3 regions of the Delftia sp. GW456-R20 genome follow, and region 1 is predicted to be linked to each of the others. Evidence: predicted binding sites of a transcription regulator. Region 1 holds the regulator's gene; each other region holds the start of a gene.
The links. The regulator FNR, encoded in region 1, switches genes on or off when oxygen is low (the NO sensors DNR and NnrR bind a similar motif). The targets are predictions, from matches to a motif close to TTGATNNNNATCAA.
Positions count from the first base shown of each region.

Region 2: dsrO (sulfate reduction electron transfer complex DsrMKJOP subunit DsrO) is a predicted target of FNR. The motif match lies at 3,963-3,976, and genes of this name have one in related genera.
Region 3: A4F85_RS22015 (hemerythrin domain-containing protein) is a predicted target of FNR. The motif match lies at 2,727-2,740, and genes of this name have one in related genera.

Region 1 is NZ_LWCN01000004.1:1,306,938-1,316,589, reverse strand. Features, by position in the region: gene ccoP (cytochrome-c oxidase, cbb3-type subunit III) at 1-363, shown strand, start outside; gene ccoG (cytochrome c oxidase accessory protein CcoG) at 441-1,895, shown strand; gene A4F85_RS11280 (FixH family protein) at 1,953-2,267, shown strand; gene A4F85_RS11275 (hypothetical protein) at 2,447-2,734, shown strand; gene fnr (fumarate/nitrate reduction transcriptional regulator Fnr) at 2,816-3,535, opposite strand; gene hemN (oxygen-independent coproporphyrinogen III oxidase) at 3,698-5,080, shown strand; gene A4F85_RS11260 (sulfite exporter TauE/SafE family protein) at 5,086-5,802, shown strand; gene A4F85_RS11255 (HD-GYP domain-containing protein) at 5,872-7,218, shown strand; gene A4F85_RS11250 (bifunctional diguanylate cyclase/phosphodiesterase) at 7,215-9,652, shown strand, end outside.
Region 2 is NZ_LWCN01000003.1:218,332-227,983, reverse strand. Features, by position in the region: gene A4F85_RS02365 (tetrathionate reductase subunit A) at 1-1,864, opposite strand, end outside; gene nrfD (NrfD/PsrC family molybdoenzyme membrane anchor subunit) at 1,943-2,986, opposite strand; gene dsrO (sulfate reduction electron transfer complex DsrMKJOP subunit DsrO) at 3,003-3,848, opposite strand; gene A4F85_RS02350 (hypothetical protein) at 4,183-4,647, shown strand; gene A4F85_RS02345 (DsrE family protein) at 4,632-5,033, opposite strand; gene dsbG (thiol:disulfide interchange protein DsbG) at 5,045-5,851, opposite strand; gene A4F85_RS02335 (TlpA family protein disulfide reductase) at 5,848-6,846, opposite strand; gene A4F85_RS02330 (MFS transporter) at 6,932-8,131, opposite strand; gene A4F85_RS02325 (TetR/AcrR family transcriptional regulator) at 8,276-8,863, shown strand; gene A4F85_RS02320 (response regulator) at 9,015-9,652, shown strand, end outside.
Region 3 is NZ_LWCN01000004.1:3,718,031-3,727,682, reverse strand. Features, by position in the region: gene A4F85_RS22035 (MlaD family protein) at 1-111, shown strand, start outside; gene A4F85_RS22030 (ABC-type transport auxiliary lipoprotein family protein) at 125-793, shown strand; gene A4F85_RS30710 (hypothetical protein) at 1,034-1,207, opposite strand; gene A4F85_RS22025 (CsbD family protein) at 1,604-1,822, shown strand; gene A4F85_RS22020 (hypothetical protein) at 1,966-2,553, shown strand; gene A4F85_RS22015 (hemerythrin domain-containing protein) at 2,801-3,301, shown strand; gene A4F85_RS22010 (MarC family protein) at 3,355-4,002, opposite strand; gene A4F85_RS22005 (dienelactone hydrolase family protein) at 4,192-4,884, shown strand; gene A4F85_RS22000 (nucleotidyltransferase family protein) at 5,007-5,297, shown strand; gene A4F85_RS21995 (hypothetical protein) at 5,375-5,692, opposite strand; gene A4F85_RS21990 (molybdopterin-dependent oxidoreductase) at 6,055-6,699, opposite strand; gene A4F85_RS31275 (choice-of-anchor Q domain-containing protein) at 6,696-9,317, opposite strand; gene A4F85_RS21980 (response regulator transcription factor) at 9,537-9,652, shown strand, end outside.

The sequences.
Region 1 (9,652 bases):
ATGCCGCCCATGGCCGCTGCCGTCGGCACGCCCGACGATGTGCGCAATCTCTCGCACTATGTGCTGAGCCTGTCGGGCAGCCCGCACGACTCGCTCAAGGCCTCGCTGGGCAAGTCCAAGTTCACGGCCTGCGCAGCCTGCCACGGCATGGACGGCAAGGGCAACCAGGCTCTGGGCGCGCCCAACCTGACCGATGACATCTGGCTGCACGGCTGGGGCGAGGCCGCCATCACGGCCATGATCAACAACGGCAAGCACAACGAGATGCCTGCCCAGAAGGACAAGCTGACCGAGGCGCAGATCGCGGTGCTTGCTTCCTATGTCTGGGGCATGTCGCACAAAGACGGCGCAGTCCGTCAGTAAGCACAGGGGCGGCGCTGCGGCGCCGCCTTTTTGCGTTTTGAGTTTTCAGATATTTCAAAAAAACAAAGGAACCCACCATGAAGCCCGAGAGCGGGGATGACACCGGGAAGCCTCCCCGCAAAGTCATTCCGATCACGCCGGCCACGCCTGATCCGGGCGAGCTGGTGTCGATGTTCGAGTCGGAAAAGAAGGTCTACCCGCGCTCCATCAGCGGTGTCTTCGCACGCTGGCGATGGGCCCTGGTGTTTCTCACCCAACTGGTTTTCTACGGCCTGCCCTGGCTGGAGTGGGGCCAGCGCCAGATGGTGCTGTTCGACCTCGGAACGCGGCGCTTCTATCTCTTCGGGCTGGTGCTGTACCCGCAGGACTTCATCTACCTGGCGGGCCTGCTGATCATCTCGGCGCTGGCATTGTTCCTGTTCACGGCCGTGGCCGGGCGCCTGTGGTGCGGCTTCTCGTGCCCGCAGACGGTCTACACCGAGATCTTCATGTGGGTGGAGCGCAAGGTCGAAGGCGACCGCAGCGCGCGCATGCGGCTGGACAAGAACGGCTGGACCTTCGAGAAGGCCTGGAAGAAGTCGCTCAAGCAGTTGCTGTGGATCGCCATTGCGCTGTGGACCGGCTTCACCTTCGTGGGCTACTTCGTGCCCATCCGCGAGCTGGGCGGCGAGCTGCTGGCGCTGCAGGGCAGCTGGCAGATGTTCTGGGTGCTGTTCTACGGCTTTGCCACCTATGGCAACGCGGGCTACATGCGCGAGCAGGTCTGCAAGTACATGTGCCCCTATGCGCGCTTTCAGAGCGCCATGTTCGACCGGGACACCATGATCGTCAGCTACGATACGGGCCGGGGCGAGCCGCGTGCACCGCGCACCAAGAAGGTGGACTACAAGGCCCAGGGCCTGGGCGACTGCATCGACTGCAAGATGTGCGTGCAGGTCTGCCCCGTGGGCATCGACATCCGCAACGGTCTGCAATACGAATGCATTGGCTGCGGCCTGTGCATAGACGCCTGCAATTCCATCATGGACAAGATGGAGTACCCGCGCGGCCTGATCCGCCTGACCACGCAGAACGCCATGGCCGGCCTGTGGCGGCGTGCCCAGGTGCTGCGCCGCATCTTCCGTCCGCGCGTGCTGATCTACTCGGCCGTGCTGATCGGCTTGAGCGTGGCCATGATCGTGAGCCTGGCGCTGCGCCAGTCGGTCAAGGTGGACGTGATCCGCGACCGCGCCTCGCTGTCGCGCATCGTGGCTGGCGGCAAGCTGGAGAATGTCTACCGCCTGCAGATCATGAATGCCACCGAGCAGGCCCAGCGCTACCGCATCAGCGCCCATGGCCTCGATGGGCTGGAGCTGGCGTCCGAGCAGGAAGTCGAGGTCGGCCCGGCCGAGACGCGCGGCATTGCGGCGCGACTGCAGATTCCCTACGGTTCGGCCGAGCCGGGCTCGCACACCGTATTCTTCGATATCGATGCCGTGCATTCGGGCGCGGGACGCGCGTCCGAAAAGGCCGTCTTCCTGGTGCCCCGGTGATGTTCCTGGCAGGCGTGGCACGGTCCGCGCCTGCCGCCTGAAAGAAAGAGGTTTCCCATGTCTTCCAGTCCCGCAGTGTCCGCGCCCGCGCAGGCTCCCTCGCACCCCGACGCCGGCAAGCCCTGGTGGAAGTTCGGCCATGTCTGGCTGGTGGTGGCCGGCCCGGCGGCCGTGGTGGTCGCTGCCGTGATCACGGCCATCATCGCCATCAATGGCGCCGATCCCGTGATCGACCCCGACTACTACCGCAACGGCATCACGATCAACGAGCGTGCCGATGGCGTGCGCGAAGTGCCCAAGAGCATGGCGCCCGCCGTCACCGGCCGCAACCATGCGGCCACGCCCGCGCACGATCACCCCACGGACCGCTGATCGCCGTGCACCCCTGCAAGAGGCCGCAGTCGCGGCCTTTTTGCATGGCGGATCGCATCTCCGGCATGCGCGACGGGTGAGGGTTTCCTACAGGCGTGCAGGGCGCTGCGGGGCTTGGCGCCATGCGTTGGCGCGGCGCACAATGAAGGCGCCCCCTCGACAGCACAAGGAGATCGCTGATGTTGGCCCAACGCTGGATGTGGATTGCCTGGCCTGCCTTTTTGGCAGCCGCCGTGATGGAGATGCTGGTTTTTGCCTTTGTGGACCCGCTGGAGCTGCATTGGCTCGGCGACCTGGGCTGGTCGCGCCAGGGCATCTACACGCTGGCCTTCTTCGCCTTCTGGGGCGTGACCATGCTCTCCAGCCTGATGACCACCATGCTGGGCCGATCGGCCCGCGATCTCAACGACGGCGTGGTCTCCGAGCCCGACCCGGACCTGGCCATGCAGGGGCTGGGGCGGGACTGAGCGAGAGCCCGCTGCAATGAACAAGGCCCGCTGTCGCGGGCCTTGTTCATTGGCGGATGAATGCTTGCCGCCCTTGCGGCCTCACTGGCACTGCTGGCTGTTGACGATGCGCTTGAGCGCCTCCGTGTCCAGGATGCGCAGATGGCGCTGGCGCACCTCGATGATGTTGTCGTCCGCGAACTTGGAGAAGGTGCGGCTCACCGTCTCCAGCTTCAGGCCCAGGTAGCTGCCGATTTCCTCGCGCGTCATGCGCAGCACCAGTTCCGACTTGGAAAAGCCCCGCGCATGCAGGCGCTGCACCAGGTTGAGCACGAAGGCGGCCAGGCGCTCTTCGGCGCGCATGCTGCCCAGCAGCAGCATCACGCCGTGCTCGCGCACGATCTCGCGGCTCATGACCTTGTGCACATGGTTTTGCAGGGCCGTGACCTCGCGCGACAGGTCTTCCAGCTTGTCGAAGGGCATGACGCAGACTTCGGCGTCTTCCAGCGCGACGGCATCGCAGGTGTGGTGGTCGTTGACGATGCCGTCCAGGCCGATGATCTCGCCGGCCATCTGAAAGCCTGTGACCTGGTCGCGTCCGTCCTCGGTGGCCACGCAGGTCTTGAAGAAGCCGGTGCGGATGGCGTACAGCGAGGTGAATGTCTCGCCGTTGCGAAACAGCAGGCCTCCGCGCTTGACCTTGCGGCGCGTGGCCACGATGTCGTCGATGCGCTGCATCTGCTCGGCATCCAGGCCCATGGGCATGCACAGTTCGCGCAGGTTGCAGTTGGAGCAGGAGGCTTTGATGGTCTGAAGGTTCATGGAGTGATAAACATCAGCGGCACACAGCGTGCCGGCGGTGACCTCGTGGATTGCGATGAGTTGGATCAAATTGTCGCAGCAGTCCCTCAAACAACTCTTGATATGAGTCAAGGACATGACCGATGTGCTGCGGCACAGTCGAGGTATTAGAGGAAAAAACCCATGACCGCTGTCACCCCAGAGCTGCTGCGTCGCTTTGACGTACCGGGGCCCCGATACACCTCGTTCCCTACCGCCGACCGCTTTGTCGAGGCCTTTGGTGCAGAGGACTATATCCTGGCGCTGCAACAACGCAAATCGAGTACCGCAGCGCGTGCCACGCCTTTGTCGCTGTATGTGCACGTGCCCTTTTGCGAGTCGCTTTGCTACTACTGCGCCTGCAACAAGATCGTGACGCGCCACCACGATCGCGCCGCCGTCTACCTGGACTACCTGGCGCGCGAGATGGCCTTGCATACGGCCCATTGCGGCAAGGGCCAGACCGTCAGCCAGCTGCACCTGGGCGGCGGCACGCCCACCTTCTTCTCCGACGACGAGTTGCGCACGCTGATGGGCCTGTTGCGCGAGCATTTCAAGCTGGAGCCGGGTGGCGAGTACTCCATCGAGGTCGATCCGCGCACCGTCAGCGTCGAGCGCCTGGCCGTGCTCAAGGAGCTGGGCTTCAACCGCCTGAGCTTCGGCGTGCAGGACTTTGACGAACAGGTGCAGATCGCGGTTCATCGCGTGCAGCCGGCCGAGCAGGTGTTCGAGCTGGTGGCGGCCGCGCGGCAGCTGGGCTTTGCCTCCATCAACGTGGACCTGATCTACGGCCTGCCCAAGCAGACGCCCGAATCCTTCGAGCGCACGCTGGCCCAGGTCAACGCGCTGCGGCCCGACCGCATCGCGCTCTATGCCTATGCCCACCTGCCCGAGCGCTTCAAGCCGCAGCGGCGCATTGCGGCCGAGGATCTGCCCCAGGGGGCCGACAAGCTGGCCATGCTGTCGCGTTCCATCGCCGCGTTCATGGACGGTGGCTATGTCTATGTGGGCATGGACCACTTCGCCCTGCCCGAGGACTCGCTGGCCGTGGCCAAGCGCCAGGGCCGGCTGCACCGCAACTTCCAGGGCTACAGCACCCAGCCCGACTGCGACCTGATTGCGCTGGGCGTGTCGGCCATCGGCAAGGTGGGTGCCAGCTACAGCCAGAACGCCAAGACGCTGGAGGAGTACTACGACGCCATCGACGCCAGCCACCTGCCCGTGGTGCGGGGCCTGGCGCTGTCGCGCGACGACCTGGTGCGCCGCGCCGTCATCATGGCCATCATGTGTCAGGGCGCCGTGCTGTTCGAGCCCATGGAGCAGGCCTGGCTGCTGGGCTTTCGCGAGTACTTCGCGCCCGAGATGGCGGCCCTGGAGGACTTGCAGGCCAAGGGCCTGGTGCAGATCAGCGACGAGGGCTTCCAGGTCACGCCCATGGGCTGGTACTTCGTGCGCGGCGTAGCCATGCTGTTTGACCGATATCTGCAGGCGGACAAGAACCGGGCGCGGTTTTCGAGGATCATCTAGGCCCCATGCTGTTGTCGCTGCTCTGGACCGCTTTGATCATGGGGCTCGTCGGCGGGCCCCATTGCCTTGCCATGTGCGCTGCGCCCTGCGGCGTGGTCACGGGCGGGGCGGGGCAGGGCGGCGGCTCGCAGGTGGTGGCCGTGCATGGATTGCAAAGCCGGCTGTGGCTGCGCACGGCGCTGTTCCACGGCGGCCGTCTGGCCGGCTATGCCAGCCTGGGCGCTGCCTCGGCCCTGGCCATGGAGAGCCTGTCCTGGCTCACCAGCCAGACCACGGCGCTGCAGCCGTTCTGGACGCTGACCCATGTCGCCGTGATGGCCTGGGGCCTGGCCATGATGGTGCAGGCCCGCCAGCCCGCCTGGCTGGAGTCTGCTGGCCGCGCCGCCTGGCGGCGCGTGCAGCCCTGGGTGTCGGCGCCGGGCGGCACGCTGGCGGCAGGCTATGCCTGGGCGCTCATGCCTTGCGGACTGCTGTATTCGGCCGTGCTGGTCGCCGCGCTCAGCGGCGGCCCGTTGCAGGGCGCGCTGGCCATGGCGGCCTTTGGCGTGGGCAGCGGGCTGTGGCTGGTGGCCGGCCCCTGGCTGTGGCGGCTGGGCCGGCAGCGCCTGAACGGTCTGCGCGCCGAATGGGGCACGCGCCTGGCCGGCCTGATGCTGGTGGGCGTGGCCGTCTGGGCGCTGTGGATGGACCTGATCTACAAGCCCAGCCTCTGGTGCCGTTGAGCAACAGCTGAGGCCAGACTTGGCACCTGGGGTCGCGGATTGGCTGCGAGGCCCTCAGAACTGGAGATAATGCCCGAATCATCGGCTTACATATTGCCGATTCCTTCAGCCTCGGGGCCGTTGCCGCGCGTGAACCATTCCGTCCTCATCGATATCCGAGACCTCCGTCCGGGCATGTTTGTCCAGCTCGATGTTGGGTGGCTGAACCATCCCTTTCCGGTCAGCAGCTTCAAGATCACCTCCAGCGCACAGATCCAGACCCTGAAATCCCTGGGCCTGGAGGTGGTGCGCTGTGTCCCGCACAAAAGCGACACCTGGCCCGCCGAGGTGCGCACCCCGCCGCCGCAGGAGCTGCCGCCCGTCGTGGTGGCCCCCGAGCCTGCACCCACCGAACCTGCGCCAGCACCGCTGCTGCTGTCCGTGCCCGACTGGCGCGGCCGGCTGGAGGACTGCAATGCGCGCTTTCAGAAGGTGGAGCGCGGCTATGTGGCCATAGAGACCACCATCGCCAGCGCGCCCGAGCAGGCGCGCATGCCCACCGAGGCCCTGGTCGATGGCTGCCTGGCCGAACTGGCGGGCCCGCAGGACGTGGCCATTCACCTGCTGTCCGATGGCGTGGGCAGCAGCCAGAGCGTGCATGCCGTCAACGTGACCGTGCTCAGCCTGCTGCTGGGCCGGGCCCTGGGCCTGCAGGAATCGCTGCTGCGCGACCTGGGCCTGGCGGCGCTGCTGCATGACGCGGGCAAGCCCGTGGCCGGTGTCGAAGGTATGCACGGCCTGGCCCTGGAGCCTTCCGTGCCCGACGCCCTGCGCGAGCGCTACGAGCGCCATGTGGGCGAATCCGTGGCCATTGCCATGCGCATGGGCCTGTCGGCCCAGGTCACAACGGCCATCGCCCAGCACCATGAATGGGCCGACGGCACGGGGTTCCCGCTGAGCCTGGTGGCCGAAGACATGGAACTCACGGGCCAGATCCTGGCCCTGGTCAACAGCTACGACCGCCTGTGCAATCCTGGCGATGCACAGACGCCGCATACGCCGCACGAGGCCCTGTCCATGCTGTTCAGTCGGCTGCGCGACAAGTTCGCCGCGCCCGTGCTCAATGGCTTCATCCGCATGATGGGTGTGTTCCCCCCGGGCTCGGTGGTGGAGCTGACCGATGGGCGCCATGCCATGGTCATGTCCGTGAATGCATCACGCCCGCTCAAGCCCTCGGTGATGGTGCACGATGCCGGCGTGCCGGCCGCGCAGGCGCCCGTGCTGGCGCTGGAGCTGTTTCCCGAGCTGGGCATACGCCGGGGAGTGGCGCCCGCGCAGCTGCCGCGCGATGCGCTGGACTACCTGTCGCCGCGCCGGCGTGTCTGCTATTACTTTGAACGGGCGGTGGAGTTGGATCCACCGAAGGTGGCGTCTTGAACAAGCAAGCGCTCAACCGCGCCTGGCCCCGCCTGCTGGATGCACTGCAGGAGGCCCTGTGGCTGATCGATGCGCGCACCCTGAAGGTGCTGCGCGCCAACGCCGCCAGCGAATCCGTCACCGGCTATGAGGCCGATGCGGCCCCGGGCCTGCCCGTGCAGGTGCTGGCCGCCACGCCGCAGCAGCAGGCTTTCTGGAGCGATCCCTTCAACTGGCAGGCCGGAGCCCAGTTCATTGCCGAGGTGCGCCGCGCCGATGGCCAGCTGGCGCCCGTGGAGATGCGCGTGCGCGCGCTCGACGGCGAGGTGCTGCTGGTCAGCATGCTGGACCGGCGCGAGCAGGCCTTGCACGAGGCCGAGTTCGAGAGCCTGCTGGGCGAGTTGCGCGCCACGCTGGAGTCCGCGGCCGACGCCATCCTGGTCTGCGATCCCGATGGCCGCATCCGCGCCTTCAACCACCGCTTTGCCACGCTCTGGGGCATTCCCGAGGCCCTGCTGGTGCGTCGCAACGACGTGGCCATCCTCGACCACCTGGCCAGCCAGGTGCGCGATGCCGAATCCTATGCGCGCCAGTTGAAGCTGCTGTCGGCCCAGCCCCTGATGGAGGCGGCCGACGTGCTGGACCTGCGCGACGGCCGCATCCTGGAGCGCCGCGCCGTGCCCCAGCTGCGCCGGGGCCTGCCCATGGGGCGGATCTTTTCCTTTCGCGACATCACGGCCGAGGCCCAGACCCAGGCGGGCCTGGAGCTGGCAGCGCGCGTCTTCGAGTCCAGCCTGGACGGCATCTTCATTGCCGACGGCTACATGGATGTGGCCCGCACCAACCCGGCCTGCGAGCGCCTGCTGGGCGGCATGCCCGTGCAGGGGCGCACGGTGGAGTCGCTGTTCGAGGCCTCCGAAGGCCAGGCCGACACCCTGGGCGACCTGGCCCGCATCCAGTGGCACCAGGGCGGCTTCTGGGAGGGCGACCTGTGGCTGCGCCAGGCCGGCGGCGCGCGCTGCGCCGTGCGCCTGTCCTGGGTGCCGCTGCGCAACGCGCAGGGCGACGTGGTGCAGAGCATCGGCTTCATGCGCGACCTCACGCAGCAGCGCGTGGCCCAGCAGCGCATTGAACAGCTGGCCTACAGCGACGCGCTCACCGGCCTGCCCAACCGCCTGAACCTCACGGAGCGCGTGGATGCAGCCATCGAGGCCGCGCGCGCAGGCGGCACGGTGTTCAGCATCCTGTTCATCGACCTGGACCGCTTCAAGATCATCAACGACTCGCTGGGCCACCAGTTCGGCGACCGCGTGCTCAAGCTGGTCGCGCAGCGCCTGAGCGACTGCATGCGGCCCGTGGACATCCTGTGCCGCCTGGGTGGCGACGAGTTCGTGCTCTATCTGCAGGGCTGCAACGCCGAGCTGGCCGCGTCGGTGGCCAAGCGCATCCTGCAGGAGATGGAGCGCCCCTTCCTGCTCGACGGCCTGGGTTTCTCCGTGCAGTGCAGCATCGGCGTGGCCCAGTACCCGGCCGATGGCCTCACGCTGGATGAGCTGATCCGCCAGGCCGACACCGCCATGTACCGCGTCAAGGAGCGGGGCCGGGGCCATTTCAGCTTCTACCAGCCGCAGATGAGCGCCGGCCTGCTGTCGCGCATGAAGCTGGAGCACGCCATGCGCCAGGCGCTGGAGCATGGCCGCATGGCGGTCTACTTCCAGCCCCAGGTGCACATAGACAGCGACCGCATCGTCGCGGCCGAGGCGCTGCTGCGCTGGACCGATCCCGAATTTGGCGTGGTCTCGCCGGGTGTCTTCATCCCGCTGGCCGAGGAGTCGGGCTACATCGTCACGCTGGGCGCCTGGGTCATGGAGCAGGCCGTGCAGGAGGCTGCACGCTGGCAGCAGCAGGGCATGCCCATCAAGGTCTCGGTCAACGTGTCGGCGCTGGAGTTCCGCCAGTCAGGCTTTGTCGAGCGGGTGACCGAGCTGCTGCGCAGCTACGGCCTGACACCCCAGCTGCTGGAGCTGGAGCTGACGGAAAGCATCTTGCTGCAGGACGCCCAGGACATGGCGCTGCGCGTATGCCAGATCGCCGACCTGGGCGTGGGCATGGTGATTGACGACTTCGGCACTGGCTACTCCAACCTGGCCTACCTGAAGAAGCTGCCCATCTCCAAGATCAAGATCGACCAGAGCTTCGTGCGCGGCCTGCCCAGCGACGAGGGCGACCAGGCCATCGTCGGCGCCATCATCAGCCTGGGTCTGGCGCTGGGCGTGGAGATCGTGGCCGAGGGCGTGGAAACGCACGAGCAGCTGACGGCCATCCACCGCATGCAGGGCCACTACTTCCAGGGCTTCCTGTGCGCGCCTGGCCTGCCGCGCGAGCAGTTCGGCGAATGCCTGCAGGCGCAGCGCGCCGGCATTGGCGCCATCGCCTACCGGCAGAGAATGGCCCA
Region 2 (9,652 bases), on a different contig from region 1:
GCTGGAATTCCGCGCTTTTCTCGTAGGGCTGGCGGTGGCGTGACAGCGCCAGGCCGCGCGGCTTGACCTTGCCGTCGAAGTTGGCGAAGTCGTAGCGCGGGCCCGGGCCGAAGGGGCCGAACGGGCCGGCATCCAGCACCAGGCCGCCTTGCACGTTGAGGTTGCCCACCAGGGTGTTGAGCATGCTGATGGCGTAGGCGGTGTAGAAGCCCGCGCCGCTCATGGTGCCGCCGTGCGCATCGGCCACGGCGCGCTTGCCATGGCTGGTGAACTCGCGCGCCAGCGCCTCGATCTCGCCGCGCGCCACGCCGCACAGCGCCGCGTACTCGTCCAGTGTCTTGAGGCTGGCCTGCTCATGCAGCTTGGCCAGCGAGGAGCAGACCGACAGCTCGGGGGCCTGGTCCGCGCCTTCGGCCTTCATGCCGGGCACGGCCACGCGGGTGCGCACCATCAGCTGTGCAGGCTCGGCCTGGGTGTGCGGCGCCAGGCTGCCATCGGCACGCTGCACCACGAACACATCCTGGGCCGGCTTGCCGTCTTCGGCTGGCGCGGGCAGGGCCCAGCCCAGGTCGGCGCCACGCAGAAAGCTGCCATGGCGCGGGTGGCCGGGCTCGTTGACCAGCAGGTGCGTGGCATTGCTCCAGGACGCCTCGCCCGCCGCCTGCATGGCGGCCGGGCCGGGCTGGGCGAGAAAGCCCGTGTCATGGCGCGCCTCGTCCAGGATGACACGGATCAGCGCCATGGCCAGGGCCAGGTCGCTGGCCGGCTTGACGGCCAGCCAGCGGTTGCCGCTGCCCGCAGCCAGGCTGGACGAGGTCGGCAGCACGGGCGAGACCACCACGTAGCGGAAACGGTTGTCCTCGCGCGAGCGGGCCTCGGCCAGCTCGCGGCCCTGGCGCTGGAAGGGGTTGCCGGACTGCGCGGGCGCCGCGCCGATGAACAGGCCGAAGCTGGCATGGCTCCAGTCCGGCTTGCCGTGCGGCATGCCGGGCAGGTCGCCCAGGGCCGCTGCCGCACCCACGCGAAAGCTCTGGCCGCAGTAGGCGCCGTGGTTGCTGACGTTCACGGTGCCGAAGGACGGCCCCGCAAAGCGGCGCAGCAGCTGGGCGCGGCCTTCGTTGGAGGCGTCGGTCACCAGCAACTGGTTGGAGCGCGGGCCGAACTCGGGGTTGTCGGCGTCCAGCGGCGTCCTGGTGTCCCAGATGGCGCGCAGGCCATCGACCTGGCCTTCGCCGAACAGATCGCCGCCCTCGCAGACTTCCTGCACCAGCTGCTCGAAGGAAATGCTCTGCCAGCGGCCGCTACCGCGCGGGCCCACGCGCTTGAGCGGGGTGAGCACGCGGTGCGGCGCACTCTGGTGCTCCAGCATGGACGAGCCGCGCGCGCAGGACGTGGCGCGGCCCTCCAGGCCCAGCTCCTTGCCCAGCTTGGCGTAGACCTCGCGCACGGGTTCTTCCATGGCGGCCGGGCGCGTGGTGGCCAGTGGGTGGTAGGGGTTGCCTGCCACGCGCAGGATGCGGTTGCTGGCGGTATCGACACGCACGCGCACGCCGCACTGCGTCCAGCAGCCCAGGCAGCTGGACGGGCTGACCACCTGGCCGGGCTGGGTGGCGAGCGCGCCCGTGGCCGGGTCGATGCGGAACTCCGGCGTCAGCGAATTGCCGCGCGTGGCGCTGGCCGTGGGCGTGCCCGAGGTGCCTGCGACCAGGCCCTTGGCACCGCGCGCCAGTGTTTCACCGTAGCCGGCCGCAAAGGCGGCCAGCCCACCGGCGGTGAGTCCGCCGCGCAGCAGCAGGCGGCGGCGTGTGGCCTCGGCATCCAGGGAATCTTCGGGAGCTTGGGGGAGTTTCTTCTTGTCGGTCATGAAAGGCTTTCTGTGGCGCGGCCGGCCGGTGGCGGGCCGCGCTCCGTGAATGGGTAAGGGGTCGTCAGGGCGGCGGTGTCAGAGGGCGCGGGCCGTGGCCGAGCGCGCGGGAAACAGCTCCAGCGCCCAGGTGGCGAGCGTCACCAGTGCAATGCACAGGCCGGCCACGCCCAGCATGCCCAGCAGGCCGTCGCCGCCCAGCGGCATGTGGTAGATGTACAGGCCCGCGCCGTACTTGGGCACGCCTTGCACGCCCATGAACAGCGCCCAGCGGAAGGCCCAGGCCGCGGTGGCCAGGCCCAGCCCCAGGGCCAGCGTGTAGCGCGGGCAGGCCATGCGCTGCCCGCCCCGCACCAGGGCCCACAGCAAGGCGGCACCGGCCACGGCCGAGCCCAGCATGCTCAGGCGCCAGACCGGAAACTGCTGCCACAGCTGCAGCGCCGCCTGGAAGGAGCGGCCCTGGCCCAGCCAGCCGGCAACGGCCCAGACCGCCACCATGGCCAGCAGGCACAGCGCCAGCGCCAGGCCCAGCACGCGCAGGGCCTGCAGGGCGCCGGCATCGGGGCGGTGGCGGGCGGGCAGAAAGCGCGCCGTCACCAGCATGCAGCCCACCGTGGCCAGCCAGCCCGTGAGCGCCAGGTTCAGCGGCACCCACAGCGTGTTCCACAGCGGGCGCGAGCGCACGGCCATCAGCTCGGCGCCGGTATAGGCGGTGATGGTCAGCGCCGACACGGCCAGCAGCGGCGCCAGCCAGCGCAGCCACTGCGGCCGGCCCAGCCACCAGGCCAGCACGAAGGCCAGCGCCAGTCCCACGAAGACGGGCAGCAGCAGGGCGCCCACCGACATCCACGACCACGGCGTGAAGTGCGCATAGAAATGCCAGAAGCGCGCAGGCTGGTGCAGGTCGGCCAGCAGCGACACGGGTGCGGCGATGGCGCTGACGGCCAGCACCAGCACGGCGGCCGGCAGCAGGCGCGCCATGGCGCTGCCGCGCGGCGCCCAGGCGCAGGCGGCGGCCAGCAGGGCGGCGCCCGTGGCAATGCCGGCCAGGAAGAAGTACTGCACGGCCCAGGGCAGCCAGGCCGATTCGTAGGCGGGGGTCAGGAGTTCGACGATGTGCATGGGGTGCTCCTTGCGTTCAGTGGGAAGTGACCAGCCGCACGCTGGCCTGCCCGTCCACGCCGTCGACGAAGGCGTCGGGCAATCCCAGGTAGTACACATGCGGGTCCGTGCCCATGGCGGGCTTGAGCACCTTGAGGTCCTTGGCGTGCTCGCGCATGCGCTGGCGGATCTCGCTGCCCTCGTCGTTGAGGTCGCCGATCACGCGGGCGCCGCCCACGCAGCTTTCCACGCAGGCCGGCAGCAGGCCGGCTTCCAGGCGGTGCTCGCAGAAGGTGCACTTGTCGGCGGTCTGCGTCTCGTGGTTGATGAAGCGTGCGTCATAGGGGCAGGCCTGCACGCAGTAGCCGCAGCCCACGCAGCGCTCGTTGTCCACCAGCACGATGCCGTCGCTGCGCTGGAAGGTGGCCTGCACCGGGCAGACCGGCACGCAGGGCGGGTTGTCGCAGTGGTTGCACAGGCGCGGCAGGTTGAGCATGGCCGGCGGCAGGTCCTCGTTGCCCGCGTGCTGCACCTCGTACTGCAGCACCGTGGTGCGGAACTGGCCCAGCGGCGGCAGGTTCTCCATGGAGCAGCTCACCGTGCAGGCCTGGCAGCCTATGCAGCGGCGCAGGTCCACCAGCATGCCGTAGCGCCTGCCGGCCTCGCCGGGGCGGCGCGGTGGTTGAAAACCTGGGGTGCCGGGCGTGGCCGCCGCCACGGGCAGGGCCACGGCCGCCATGGCAGCGGCCAGCAGGTCCTGCAGGAAGCCGCGCTTTCCTGCGGCGGGCTGTGCATGGGCGGCGGTGCGGGCGGGGATGTCCTGGGAGGAGGGCTTGCAGCTGCAGTCGTTGCAGCCGCTGCCGGCGCGGGATGTTTTTGGCATGGCCTGTCTTTCATCGTCCTGCGGCCACGGAGGGTGGTCGCTCAAACTCAATAAAGCATTAAAAATATGCTTTTTATATTGAATTTAATATATGAAATTCAGGGCCTTGGTGGCTTGATGTGAGTCAAGCAATGGGCTTTCCAAGTGGCTGCCGACTGCCTGCCATGGACAGGCGCCCAAGGCAGTCCATAGCGTGTGGCGCAGGGATTAAGACGGGGTTAACAGGGTGACTGCATTCCTCGGGAATGCGGGGCGCGTATCGGAAATCACCCTCTTGTTTCCGCGCGCGGCCCCGGTCTACGCTGCTTGTGTCGCCACTGCCAAGGAGTTCTCCATGAACCATGCCCTGAACAGCCTTGCTTCGGAACTGGACCTTGCCGCCGAAGCCGGCGAGCACCTGAGGCTGCAATTCACACAGGCCTGCGTGGACCGCATCGCGCACCTGCTGGAAGACCCGGACGTCATCCGCTGCGCACAAGGCCTTCGCCGCTACCTGGACGGCCAGATCGACAGGCAGGAGCTGGACCGCCTGGCCCGCGAGGCGGCCAGCCTGGCCAACCACCACCAGGGATCACGCTCCCTCGACGGCTGCGGCCATGCCGCCGTGTCCGCCACCTATGCCACGGCGCATGGGCTGGCGGGCCGGGCGCTGCAGGCGGCCGACTATGCGGCCTACGCCATGGTCTATGGCGAGGGCGGCCACGGCGCTGTCACGGACCGCGAATCGTTCGAGCCCGAGTACCAATGGCAGGCGCGCTGCCTGGCCTCGCTGGCGCAGGCCGCTCAGCAGCGCACGTAGCACCAGGCCGACTGCTGCAGCAGGGCCAGTGACTCGATGCCGCCCTGCGGCAGCACGCGCATGCCGGCAGGCGCCTCGCGGCCGAGCTTCCTGAGCGTGTTCGGGCAGACCAGCGCATGGGCCAGGGCGGCCGCATCCAGATGCTGCGGCGTGCCCGGCGCGGCGTCCAGCAGCGCCTCGACGGCCGGGCCGTTGATGACGATGCGGACCTCGGCACCGGGCCGGTCCTGGCGCAGGTTGGCCAGATTGCTGCGCGCACGGGCCAGGGCGCCGGGCGTGGGCGCATGCAGCACGATGCGCAGCGGCGGCGCATCCGGCCGGGCGGGGAACAGGTCGCTCCAGTCGCTGGAGGATGTGGAAGCGGCGGGAGAACGGCTTGTGCTCATGGTCGTCCTCGTCATTTCCTGCCACGCGGCCCCATGACCTCTTCCAGCAGGCCCGGCGGCAGGCCGGTGCGCACCTGCACCAGCCCCTTGTCATCCTTCCAGACCAGGGCCGGCGTGGCACGCAGGCCCCAGGTGGACATCAGCGAGGCATGGTTGGCCAGCACCTGCCGCGTGGCCTGCGGCACCGGGGCCAGCGGCGTGGCGCCCGCGCCCTCTGCGCTGGCGCGGCCGGCCTTGGCATAGGCGCGTGCGTGCTCGGCCAGGGCCTGCTCGGGCTGGCGCGCGGTCAGCAAGGCGGCGGCCTTGCCCTCGCTGCTGGGCTTGAGGATGCCCACCAGAATGTGGCGCAACTGCACCTGGCCGCTCTCCACCCAGGGCCGGGCATCGTTCCACAGCTGGTTGCAATAGGGGCAGTTGGGGTCGGTGAACACATAGACCGTACGCGGCGCGTCGGCGCGGCCATCCGGTATGGACTGGGCGCGCTGCACATCGCTCCACAGCTGCTCGCCCATGGGCTTTTGCACGGCGGCCTGCAGGGCCTGGGCGTTCACGTCGCGGCCCTGGGCGTCGATCACCGTGCCCAGCACCCAGTGCTTGCCGTCAGGCATGCGGTAGATGGGCACGGGCTGGCGGTCGCGGTAGGCGGCCCAGGCCTTGAGTCCGCCCACGGCCGGCAGCGGTCCCACCAGGGTCAGTCCCTGCTGGGCCAGAAACTCCTCCGATGGCAGCTCGGACGCCGCGGCCGGCAGGGCCAAGGCTGTCGACAGGGCCAGGGCTCCTGCCAGTGCAGGCAGGGGAAACAAGGGGGAAGCGCTCATGAACATTCCTTCAGATGCTGGGCCAGGCTGGCGCGCGACAGCTCGCCCATGCGCATGCCGCACAGCCGGCCGTCGGCGCCATAGAAATAGGTGGAAGGCAGGCCCCGCTGGCGCCAGTGCCCACCGGCCTGCTGCTGCGGGTCGAACAGCACCTGGGCCAGCGGCAGCGGGGCTGCTGCCTGCTCGCGCCGCAGGTAGCCCATCACGGCCTCGGCTGACTCGCCCTGGTTGATCCAGATGAAGCGCACATCGGGCCGCTGCTGCTGGGCCTGGGCCAGCACCGGCATCTCGCGCCGGCAGGGCGGGCACCAGGTGGCCCAGAGGTTGATCACCATGGGCCTGCCATCGGCCTGCTGCAACTGTTGCAGCGAGACCGGCTGCGCCTGCCCGTTGACCAGGGTGAAGGCCGGCAGGGCCGGTGCATCTGCGGAGGGCAGCGCCTGCAGCAGGCTGCCCAGCACCAGCAGGGCCGCCCCCGCGCCCAGCGCCAGCCCTGTGGCGCGGCGCAGCACTGGGGAGCGGCGGCTGCGCCACAGCATGTACAGCAGCGCGGCCAGCAGACCGGCCCAGAGGTTCCATCCCCCGTCGCGGATATCGATGATGCGGCCTGCGAAGGCCGGCATCCCGCTCCAATCCCAGGGGGCCGGCGCGACCTCGGTCCACCACTGCGCGACATAGGCCAGGCGCGCCGCCAGCAGGCCGGCCAGGGTGCTTTGCCACAGCAGCGCATCCACGGCCTGGCCCGTGCGCCTTTCGTTCCTGCGCGCCAGCCACTGCGCCAGCAGCCAGGCCAGCATGGCCACCACCACGCCCATCGGCAGGACCAGCGGCCCCAGCGCCAGGCTGGCAGGCAGGTGCAGCCAGGCGCCCAGCGCCGATAGCGCTGACGGCCCGCCAGGCTCTGCCGCTCCGGCAAGAACAGGCGAAGGCGCCAGCAGCAGGCCGGCAAGCAAGGGCAGGAAGGACGAAAGAAGAGGGGATGACCGGAGATGCATGGGCAAGGAGTTTCAGCCATGCAGGCTGACAGGTCGTGGATGCTGGCAGCGGGGAATTAACGGGGGGTTAACGGCCTCATGGCCATCAGGCTGCGACCGGTCCATTTCGCCCAGCCAATCCCATGGCCGCAGACAGCAGCAAGGCCGCAGCGGCCAAGCCGCCAGACAGCCAGAGCGTGGCGTGCAGCCCCCAGCCATCGACCAGTTGGCCGCCCGCCCATGAGCCCAGGGCAATACCGATGTTGAAGACGCCAACGTACAGCGCCGTGGCAATTTCCACGGCGCGTGGCGCAGCCTGCATCATCCAGGTCATCAGGCCCACCGATACGCCGCCGTAGGCCAGGCCCCAGACCAGCAGCACGGCGCCGCCACCGGTTGGCGATTCGCCCACGGACAGGAACAGCACAGGCGCCAGCAGCAGGCCCAGGGCGATCGCTGCCAGACTCGGCGCCGTGCGGCGCGCCGCGATGATGCCCGCCAGGAAGTTGCCCGCAATGCCCGCGATGCCGTAAGCCAGCAGCAGCGCGCTCATCCATTGCGCATCGAACCCCGACATCGTCAGCAGCAGCGGGCGCACGAAGGTGAAGGACATGAAATGCCCGGCCACCAGCAGCAGCGTCAGTGCCAGCCCGGCCTGCAGCCTGCGGTTGGCCAGCTGAAGGCTGAACTGGCGCAGGCTGGCCGAGCCTGTGGCAGGCAGGGCGGGTAGAACGGCCACGTGCAGCGCCAGCACCAGTGCGCTGAAGCCTGCCATGCCACCAAAGGCCCAGCGCCATCCCGCGAAATCGCCGATCAGCGCGCCCAGCGGCACGCCCAGCACCGAGGCCGCCGCCACGCCGCCAAAGATGATGGAAGTTGCCAGGCCCATCGACGCCTGGGGTACCAGCCGTGCCGCCAGCCCGCCCGCGATTGCCCAGATGCCGCCCATGCAAAAGCCCACCAGGACGCGCGCGGCCAGCAGCCAGATCAGCGACGGCGCCAGCGCCGAGGCCAGGTTGGCCAGCACTAGCAGGGCCAGCAGTCCGCACAGGATGCGGCGCCGGTCCATGCCGCCCGCCGCCATCACCACCAGCGGCGCGAACAGCGCGGCCAGCAGCGCCGGCAGCGAGAGCATCAGGCCTGCCCTGCCCATGGAGGTGCCCAGGCTGCCAGCAATGGATGTGAGCAGGCCGACCGGCAGCATTTCCGTGGTCACCACGGAAAAGGTGGCCAGGCCCACGGCGGACACGGCCAGCCACGGGCGGCGCGCGGCGGGTTCGGCCCGCGTGGAGGAAGACGAATTCATGGTCCAGATCCCTTCAAACAGGTGGGGGGTGTTGCACCGCCGTCGCGGGAGAGAGAAAATACATACGCTGCGTATGAATAGAATCCTATATACATACGCGGTGTATGTAAATAATCATGCACGCCGTATGCAAGGAGATTGGCCATGGTTCGCCGCACCCGCGCCGAGATGGAAGAAACCCGCGCCACGCTGCTGGCCACGGCCCGCAAGGCCTTTGGAGAGCAGGGCTACGCCGATGCCTCCATGGACGATCTCACCGCGCAGGTGGGCCTGACGCGGGGCGCGCTGTACCACCATTTCGGCGACAAGCAGGGCCTGCTGGCGGCCGTGGTCGAGCAGATCGATGCCGAGGTGGATGAACGCCTGAAGGCCATCACCGCCCATGCCCAGGATCCCTGGCAGGGCTTTCGCAGTCGCTGCCAGGCCTACCTGGAAATGGCGCTGGAGCCTGAAATCCAGCGCATCGTGCTGCGCGATGCGCGCGCGGCTTTGGGCGGTGCGCTGCCGCAATCGCAGCGCCACTGCATTGCGTCCATGCAGGCGCTGATTGCGGACCTCATGGCGCAGGGCATCGTGGCCCGGGCCGATCCGCAGGCGCTGGCATCGCTGATCTACGGCAGCCTGGCCGAAGCGGCTTTCTGGATTGCCGAGGGCGAGGATGCCGACCTGCGGCTGGAGCGCGGCGCGGCGGCGCTGGACCTGCTGCTGGGCGGGCTGCTGGCCCGGCCCTGAGCGGGCCACCTGGCCGCATTCTTGTGCGCGTGCCTGCGAGATTCGGCATGCTGGCGCACACCTCGCTACAAATCTGCGATGCTCAGTCGCTTTTCGTTCCCGACTTGGATACAGACGGCGGGGCCTGGCGCCAGGCCCTGCGGACAACAACATGCATGTTCTCTTGGTGGAAGACAACGCGCTGGTGGCCAGCGGCGTGCGAGCCGGCCTGCAGCTGCAGGGCTTTGGCGTGGATACCGTGGCCTCGGCCGGGCAGGCGGATGCGGCCATCCGTTCCTCGCATTTCGATGCCTGTGTGCTGGACCTGGGCCTGCCGGACGAGGATGGCCTCTCGCTGCTGGCGCGCTGGCGCGGCCAGGGCCTGCAGGTGCCCGTGCTGGTGCTGACGGCGCGCGATGCCGTGTCACAGCGCATCGAAGGCCTGCAGACCGGCGCCGACGATTACCTGGTCAAGCCCTTTGACCTGCACGAACTGGCGGCGCGCCTGCATGCGCTGCTGCGCCGCGCGGCCGGCCGCAGCGTGGACTGGATCGAGCTGGGCGAGGTGCGCATCAACCCCGCTGCCGGCCACATCCAGCGCCAGGGCCGCACGGTGGAGCTGTCGCGCCGCGAGTGGTCGCTGCTGCGCGCGCTGCTGCAGTCGCCGGGCCGCATCCTGAGCACCGAGCAACTGCGCGACAGCCTCTACGGCTACAGCCAGGACGTGGAGAGCAATGCCGTCAACGTGCATGTGCACCACCTGCGCCGCAAGCTGGGCCATGAACTGGTGGAGACGGTGCGCGGCGAGGG
Region 3 (9,652 bases), 2.4 Mb from region 1:
GCCAGCCGCTTCAGCGACAACCCGCAGGCCGTGATCTACGGGCCGGGCCAGGCCCGCCCGGGGCCGGGCGAGCCCGGCTTCGTCGCCCCGTCCGCAGCCACCCAGCCCTGACCGAGGAACCCGCATGTCCCCATCTCGCAAGACCGCCGTGGCCAGCGCTGGACTGGCCGCCGCCCTGATCCTGCTGGCCGGCTGCTCGGCCCTGCCGCAGCCCCCTGCCCAGCCCGCGCGCTATGACTTCGGCCTGGCGCCGCTGTCCGCGCCCGCGCAGGCCGCCACATCCGCCGCCCCGCAGGCACGCACGCCGCTGGCGCTGGCCGATGTGGAGGCCCCCGCCCTGTCCGACGGCAGCACGGCCATGTTTTACCGCCTGGCCTATGCCAACGGCCAGGAACTGCGCCCTTACCAGCTGGCACGCTGGAGCCAGCCTCCGGCCCTGCTGCTGCAGCAGCGCCTGCGCAGCCAGCTGGGCGTGCAGCGCCCCGTGCTTGCCAGCAGCGAAAGCGTGGCCCAGCCGCGCCTGCAGGGCGCCGTGCCCACGCTGCTGCGCGTGGACATCGAAGAGTTCAGCCAGGTCTTTGACGCGCCCGGCTCCAGTGCCGGCGTGGTGCGCCTGCGCGCCACCCTGGTCGAGCAAAGCGGTGCCGTGGACCGCCTGCTGGGTCAGAAGCTGTTCGAGGTGCGCAGTCCTGCCGCCTCCGGCGATGCTGCAGGCGGCGCGAAGGCGCTGGCGACGGCGGCCGATGCCGCCATTGCGCAGATCGATGAGTGGCTGGGGCAGCAGGGGCACTGAGCGGTAGCTTTGGCCGCCAGCCCCCCGTTTTTCCTTTCTTCCCCTCTCAACAACAGCCGATTGGTGCACTGCACTGTTCGGCTGTTTCTTCGTGGAGTGGACTCAGGTTCGAGCCGCTTTGGCGAGGCCACGTCGGGGCGATTGCAGCGCTTGTGAGCCTGACCGCGCTCCTTCAAGCAAAAAGCCCAGCAGAGCTGGGCTTTGGCAGGGCGAAGGCCTTACGCCTGAGTTACGCCTGAATCAGGAGGATTTGACCCTCAACTCCCTTGTGTAGGCCACCTTGCTGGAGCTGCTACGCGTGCGGAGCAGGCCGGTGTTCACTGCCTTGCGGGCAGCCATCAGCGCACGCGACATGCTGGCCTGTTTGAGGCTGAGCACTTCGGTGTTGATGTCAGTGCGTTCTTTGGTAGGCATGGCAGGCTCCTGTTGAATGAATCTTAGCAACGATGCTTTGCGATGGGGCCTTAAGCATCTTTGCTCGGCAATGCTTCATCGAACGGCCCACTCTCCGGTTGTCATTGCACTTGCTCAACCGCCACGGCGCAGGGGCGGACATACGGGGAAAAGGCTGGGTACTCAGGGCAGGGGCGGGCCGCGCCTGACCCAGCGCTTCCCGCGCGTCCGTCAGGGGCTGTAGTCCCGATCCCACCGTCTCGGCTGCCCCTGGGACGACCGTCAACACTAGGTCCAGACTACGGCGCGCAGCCCCCAGGTTTTTTACAGTGGAACCGTCGCTGATGCAGATCGCGGCTTTGAAAAACAAGGCCTGATTGCACAGCGCTACTTCAACATCACTGAAAGGACCAAGCCATGAATGAAGACCGCATCAAGGGCAACTGGAAGCAATTCACCGGCAAGATCCGTGAGCAATGGGGCAAGCTCACCGATGACGATCTGGACGTGATCGCCGGCAAGCGCGAGCAATTCCTGGGCAAGCTGCAGGAGCGCCAGGGCCTGGCCCGCGACGCTGCCGAAAAGCAGCTGACCGACTGGCAAAAGCGCAACCCCGACTTCCGCTTCGAAGACTGACGAGGGTGGACTGCGGATGGGCTGGACGCCCTGGCCGGCGCCGCCATCCGCTCCTCGACAGCCAGCGTGCCTGAGGCACGCACCAATGGCCCGCCGCCGCAGGCACCAAGGGCCGGTTCAGTACAAATACAAGGAGTTCCATCATGCAAACACCGCAACGCTTTCGCCACATGCTTTCCGCTGTCGCCCTGGGCCTGATGGCCTCCGGCGCCATGGCCATGACCAATGCGGAGCACACGGCCGCCAAGAACCAGATCGAGGCCGATTACAAGGCTGCCAAGGAACAGTGCAAGCCGCTCAAGGACAACGCCAAGGACGTCTGCGAGAAGCAGGCCAAGGGCCAGGAAAACGTGGCCAAGGCCGAACTGGAATCGCGCCGCAATCCTTCGCCCAAGAACAGCGAAAAGGCACTCAAGGCCAAGGCTGATGCGGACTACGACATCGCCAAGGAAAAATGTGACGACCTCAAGGGCGACGCCAAGGATGTCTGCGTGAAGGATGCCAAGGCCGCCCACGTGCACGCCGTGGAAGCCGCCAAGGTGAACAAGGCCCAGGCCGAGCCCGCTTCCAACTCCGCAGCCAAGGCTGCCAACGTGGCCGAAACCCGCAAGGACGCTGCCGAGGAAACCCGCGAAGCCGACTACAAGGCTGCCAAGGCCCGTTGCGACACCATGAGCGGCGCTGCCAAGGACACCTGCGTGGCTGATGCCAAGCGGAAATATGGACAGTAAGCTCCCCCTGAGCGGCTGACGCCGCTTCCCCCTCTCTACTCGCTTCGCGAGGGAGGGGGACGGCACCTTCGCCGCGAGGCGGCTCTTGCTCGGTGCCCCTGGCCTTTTGGCCGCGCCAGTTTTATCCGCCTTGACCAAGCCCCGCTCGCGGGGCTTTGCTGTTTTCGGGTTGGCTGATGTGGGTCAAACGGGTTGGGCGGTGCTGTTCCTAAGCTGCAGGCTTTCACGATGAAGGCAGGAGAAGCATATGGCCGTGCTGGAATGGAGCGGAGCGCTGGCATTGGAGTTGCCGGCCATGGACGAGGTGCATCAGGAGTTCGTCCTGCTGCTGGCCGAGGTGGAGGCGGCCGATGATGTGCAGCTGTGCGCGCGCTGGGATGAGCTGATCGCGCATACGCAGGTGCATTTCGACCAGGAAGACCGCTGGATGCAGTCCACGCGGTTCACCAGCACCAACTGCCACAGCCTGCAGCACAAGGTGGTGCTGCAGGTGATGCGCGAGGGGGCGGCCAAGGCGGCGGCCGGTGATCTGGCCGTGATCCGCAGCATGGCGGGCGAGCTGGCGGCCTGGTTCGTGCACCATGCGCAGACCATGGATGCGGCGCTGGCCCTGCATCTGCGCAGTGCGGGCTTCGATCCCGCCACGGGCTCCCTGGCGCACCCTGAGGCCTTGCCCGAGCAGCCCATCACGGGCTGCGGCGGTGCCTGCGATGGCAGCGCCGACCGCGCGCGGGCCGTGCCGGCCTGATCTGGCCTGAACCGATCTGAACCGCCAGTAAGGCCACCAGTCAGCCAGCCCGTTCAGGGCACGATCGCGGGCGATGCCAGGATGGGGAAGATCTTCACCAGCCCGCCCGCCATCACCTCCACGGCCAGGGCCGCGAGGATCAGGCCCATGAGCCGCGTCATCACGTTGATGCCGGTCTTGCCCAGCACGCGGGCGATCGGGTCGGCCAGCGAAAAGCAGACCATCACCACCAGCGCCACCACCACGCCATAGCCCACCAGGGCCAGGTGCTGCCAGATGGTGCGTGCCTGGTCGGCGTAGATCACCACGGTGGACATGGAGGCCGGCCCCGTCAGCAGCGGAATCGTCAGCGGCACCACGGCAATGCTGTTGCCCATGGCGGCCTTTTCCGCGCCAGCGACCAGCGTGGGCGCGTTGGGCCGTTCCTCGGCCGGGCGGGCGTTGAGCATGTTCATCGCGCTGATCAGCAGCAGCAGGCCACCGCCCACCTGAAAGCTCTGCAGCGAGATGTTGAAGAAGTCCAGCACCTGCAGCCCGATGATGGCGCAGGCCGCGATCACGCAGAACGAGGCCAGCGCCGCCGTGCGAATGGTCTGCTGGCGCTGCTGGGCGCTGAATCCCTCGGTGTAGTGGATGAAGAAGGGGACGATGGCCAGCGGGTTGATGATGGCCACCAGCGTGATCAGCGGTTTGAGGTCCATCGCATTCCCTGTAGGTTGCCGCCGCCCACCTGTGCCCGGCGCTTGCCGGTACGCACGACTTTTCGTTCCATCGAATGTCTCCTGTGAAAGAATTGCCGCACGGGCCGGCCCGCCGCCATTACAGCATTGCGGGGCGCGTCCGCCCACCGGGAAATCACAACAGGTTCTCAGACAGAAAGGAACGCGGACATGGGCAGTTTTGTGCAGTTGACTTCATTGGATGGCACGGCGTCGCCGGCCTGGGTGGCCCGGCCCGACGTGCCCGCGCGCGGCGCCGTCGTGGTGCTGCAGGAGATCTTCGGCGTCAACGCCCATATCCGCGCCGTGGCCGACCGCCTGGCAGCCCGCGGCTATGTGGCCGTGGCGCCGTCACTGTTCACGCGTGTGGAGCCGGGTGTGGACCTGGGCTACGGCGACGCCGACCGTGCCAAGGGCATGGCGCTGAAATCCGCCGCCGAGGCGCTGCCCCAGCCCGGCGTGCTGCCCGAGATCGAGGCCGCCATCGCCCATGCCGCCACGCTGGTGCCCGGCGGCAAGGTGGGCATCGTGGGCTTTTGCTGGGGCGGCCTGTGGGCCTGGCGCGCGGCCTGCAACCTGCCCAGCCTGTCGGCTGCGGCCTGCTACTACGGCGGCGGCATGACCACGCCGCTGGAGATGGGCCGCGAGCCGCTGTGCCCCGTCATCGCCCACTTCGGCCGGCGCGATACGCACATTCCCGTGGACGCCGTGCAGGCCTTCGCCCAGGCGCAAAAGCATGTGCAGGTGCACCTGTACGACGCCGACCACGGCTTCAACTGCGACCAGCGCAGCGCCTACGACGAGGCCAGCGCCCTGCAGGCGCGCGACCGCACGCTGGCCTTCTTCGACCAGCATCTGGCCTGATCTGCCATGCCGGGCGTGGCCCGGCATGGAAAATCCAGGCATCGGGATTTCCGGGAGTGCTGCTTGAAACCCGGTGCCTGATGCAATAGGCTTTCCAGAAGTCTCAACAGGAAAGGATGTTCATGCGACCGTCCGTGGTGCTCGACATGAATCGCAGCGCAGTGCGTGAAATGGCCAGCCGTTTCCGCACTGCGAACCCGCGCGTCTTCGGCTCCGTGCTGCATGGCACCGACCGGGACGGCAGCGACCTCGACCTGCTGGTCGATGCATTGCCGGGCGCGACGCTGTTCGACCTGGGCGGCCTGCAGGACGAGCTGGAATCGCTGCTCGGCCTTCGCGTTGATCTGCTGACGCCCGGAGACCTGCCGCTGAAGTTCCGTGCCCAGGTGCTTGCGGAGGCGCAGCCGATATGAACGGGCATCGCCTTCCCGATTACCTCGGCGACAAGCTGTGCTGATCGGTGTTGCGCGAGTGTCCGCAACTGGCCTGATCAACCCCCGGGGTCAGGATCACAGGCCGGCCCCGGCGTTGCCTTGCGCGCCTGCACGGTCTGCAGCGTGCCCCGCAGCGCGCGCTGCTGCGCGGTCAGGAAGCTCATCAGGCCGCCCAGGTCGTTCAGTTGTTGGTCTGGGCCGGCCATGCAGCACAGGTCGATCACCAGGCCCATCTGGTGCATGCAGTCCTTGAGGCGATAGACCTCGTATTCGGAAATGGGGTAGTACAGGCTGATCTCTTCCCTCGGCACTTGCGAGGAAGAGAAGAAAGGCGGGGAGGCGTGTGCTCCGCTGAGTGCATCGAGGTCAGACATGGCGGCTCCTTTGGCATGAACTGGCACCCCCTAGCGGAGGTCCCGCACAGCCCCGCCAAAAACGGAACCGTGCCCGGCGCAGCACCGGGAAGATGAAAAGCCGCTGCCTCATCAAAAGGCATGCGGCTGCTGCGCCTACGTTGTTCCGGGCCGCCAAGCCCGTATCCCCCGAGGGGATCGCGAAATGGTACTCCAAATGCGCGCCGCAGGCCGGGTTGCAATGTGGTCAACGCTATGCTGAGCTTGCCGCCGCCAACGGGTGGCAGGGCTGTGCAGGTTGGCGGGCCGGGCAAAGGAGCCGGCACCCCCTTGCGGAGGTCCTGCACAGCCCCGCCGAAACGGAACCATGCGCAGCCTTGGGGTCAGCCCTGCGGCTGCTGCGCGTGCAGCCCCATGTGGTACAGCCCCCAGGGCGCCTGCGCAAAGCGTTCCTTCAGGGGCTTGCCGGCCAGCTCCGCAATGCGGTCGGCGTCGTACATGGCCCATTGCGGGCCCAGGCCGCCCAGGCCCAGGCGCCGGCCGTCCATGTGCGTGGCCAGCAGCATGCGCCATTGCAGGGCCTGGGCCAGCGGCAGCTGGGCGCGGTAGCCGTCGATGGCCTGCAGGGTGATCCACTGGCCCTTGGCCGCTGCGGCGGCGCTGTCCACGCCGGCCGCCTGCAGCACGGTGGCCAGCAGCGGGCCGCGCAGCCGGTGGGGCTGGCCGTCGTATTCGATATGGGGCGTGATCTCCACCGTGGGCAGGCGCTCCAGCGCATGGGCCCCTGTGGTCCAGGCCGAGTCGAAGGCCAGGCCATGGTTTTTCAGCAGCAGGTCGGCCACCGGGTCCAGCGGCCCCCGGTTGCCGCGCACGCCGGGGCCGCTGATGGTGAGCACGGCGGCTTCGGTGCTTTTTCCGGGGGCGGCGGGGGCGGCCAGGGCGCTTTCACACAGGGCCAGGCCGGTGGCTGCGCTGGCGGCCAGCAGGCTGCGGCGTGAAAGCGGGCTCCGGCTTGCGGATGCGGTCATGGGGAACTCCTGGGGGTGCGTGGCGATGTGCCAGCGCCGATTTTCCGTGAAGTGCCCATCCTGCGCGACAACGCCGCGCCCGCTGCGGTCAGCAGGCTCAGCAGCGCCATCCCCCCGGCGCCCAGCGCTGGAATGGGCGCCGCAGATGGTGCGGGGGCCGCCGTGACGGTCACGGTGTTGCTGTCCGAGCCGGAGGTATTGCCATCACCGGGCACATAGCGCGCCTGCACCGTGGCCGTGCCCGGTGGCAGCCGGGGCACGCTGCAGCTGGCCTGCCCGCCGGTCACCGCAACGCTGGCGCACAGCACCTGCGTTCCGTTCAAGAAATCCACCGTGCCGCTGGCGCCGGCAGGCAGCGTGACCTGGGCGCTGAAAGTCACGCTCTGGCCATGGCCTGGCGCAGCGGGGGAGGCCGACAGGTGGGCGCTGGTGGCTGCCGGGCCGATCACCACGGTCACGGCTGCGGGTTCGGTGGTGGCGCCGTTGGCATCGGTGGCGGTCAGCGTGAAGCTGTAGCTGCCTGCCGCCTGCGTGGCTGGGGCCGAGAGGGTGCCGGCGGCCTGGCTGAAGCCTGCGGGCAAACCGCTCACGCTGTAGCTGAACGGCCCCACGCCGCCGCCGGGCACGGGCGCCAGCGGCTGGCTGTAGGCCGTGCCGTAGGTGCCGGAGGGCAGGCTTGCCGTGACGCTGAAGGCCGTGAAGCTGGCCTGCACGCTCCTGGCTGCATCGATGGTGACGCTGCAGGTGGACATGCTGCCGCTGCAGGTGCCACCCCAGGCGGCAAAGGCATGGCCAGCGTCGGGCGTGGCGGCCAGGGTCACCAGGGTGGGCGCGCCTTCGAAGTAGCCATAGCCGGCCTGGCACAGGCCGCCTGGGCGGCCGCAGTCCTGTACGGCACCCGTGGCCGCAGGCGGAGAGGCCTGCGCCGATACGCCGCCCGCGCCGCTGGTCAGAACAGTCAATGCCGCCTGGAAGACGTTCGCCTCCACGGCGCCGATGTCACACCGCGCACCCTGGGGGCGGACCACGCCGCGCTGGTCCGTGCCGGGTGCGGCCGTGCAGGCCACCCCGTCCAGTGCCGGGCTGCCGGTGCTGTTCAACATGGTCTGGGTGGGGCCGCCGTGGCTGGCCAGGGGGCCGAGCTGCGGGTTGCCCGTGGTGAAGGCCAGGGCGCTGATGTCGGCATTGTTCAGGGCCTGCGCCAGGCCCAGCAAATTGTTGCTGCCGCTGGCATCGCTGGTGCCGCCATTGCGCAGGTCCAGCACCACGTCCCTGCCAGCGGGCTGTTTGGTGGCCGGCTCGAACACGCTGTCCTGGGCAATGCTGGCCTGCATCTCCAGCGAGGCGCCGCTGCGGGTGCAACTGATGTTGCCACCCGCACTGCAGGCGGCCTGGGAGTCGCCCAGGCTGTAGATGGCGCCGCCTTGCGCGGCCGGGTTGTCGTCGCCATTGGCCTGCGCGGTATTGCCGGCCAGGGTGGAGAAACGGATGGTGAGCGCGCCGTTGTAGTTGAAAACGGCGCCACCCAGGCCGGCGCCGCCGCCGCTGCTATTGCCCAGCCCACCGTGTGCACCGTTGCCAGCCAGGGTGACCTGGTTCAGCGTCAAGGTGCCTGCGTTGTTGAAAATGGCCCCTCCCATGCCGCCTGCGCCACCGCCAGCGTCGAAGGCGCCGCCCCCACCGTTGCCGGCGCCGAAGCCGCCACCGCTGCCACGACGGCCACCACCACCGCCAAATCCGCCGCCGCCGGAGCCGCCGCCGCCACCACCGAAGCCGCCGTTCTTGCCGCTGGCGCTGCCACTGCCACCGCCCAGGCCGCCATCGTCCGGGCCGCCAGCGTTCGGCCTTCCCCCCGGGGAAAAAGTCGCATCCTCGCCCACGCCGGCACCTGCAAAGGAGTTCAAGGAAAGCCGGCCTCCTTGCCCCCCTTGTGCGTGATTGCGCGTGAGCGTGCTGCGTTCGATGGTGAGCTGGCCCCGATTGAAGATGGCACCGCCCGCACCCAGCGCGCCGCCGCCAAAGCGGCTGGAGCCGCCTGTGGCCTGCCCCCCGGCCAGGGTCAGGCCGCGCAGGACCAGGCCACCCTGCGCATCGATGTCGAACAGCCGGAAGCCGGGTGCGGTACCGAGGCGCTGCACGCTCACGCCCTGGGGCGTCAAGCCATTGGCGGTGGCATCGATGGTGATGCGCTTGCCGCTGATGAAGAAGGCGCTGGGGCCGAACTGCGAGACGTAGCCGGGCCAGCTGGCCAGCGGCAGGCAGGTGGCGCCGGCGGCCTGCCCGGTGTCCAGGCAGTTGGTAAAGCGGGTCAGCGAGATGGTCTGCCCATTCAGGGCCGCGCCGAAGACGATGGTGTCGCCATCGGCGGCATGGTTGATGGCGTCGCGCAGGGTGTCGCAGTTGCGGTCGCCTGCGGCAGGCGAGCATTGCGCACGAGACAGCGGCTCGGTGTCTGCAATCTCGCCGGCGGTGGTGACGGTGAGTGTGGCGGCCTGGGCCGCGGCGCCGGCAAGGGCCAGTGCCAACCCGCCCGCCAGGCCCGGCAATGTCCGGCCCCAGGGGCTCGGCGTGGGTATGGGTGGTACGTCGGCTGCAGCAGACAGATGGATGGCGAACATGGTTAACCCCCTCGGTAGGCACAACATCTCTGTGATGTGCTGAAGAGGGCAAATCTATGGGGTGTCCGGCTTTCTGTATGTCCCCCGTTCGGGCTACATGGGCGATGAGAGGGGCCGGGGGCGCCATGCCGCCCGTGTCACCCATGTCACCTATCCGGGCGACATGACAGCGGTCTTGTTCCATGTGAACATGCGGCCCTCTCCACGCACTCCACCTCCATGGACACGCACACAGACCCTTCCTCTGCCGCCGCGACGGGTGGCGCCACAGTCATCCGCGTGGCCGTGGTGGAGGACGACGCCGCCTGCCGCCACGCCCTGGTGGGCGTGATCAA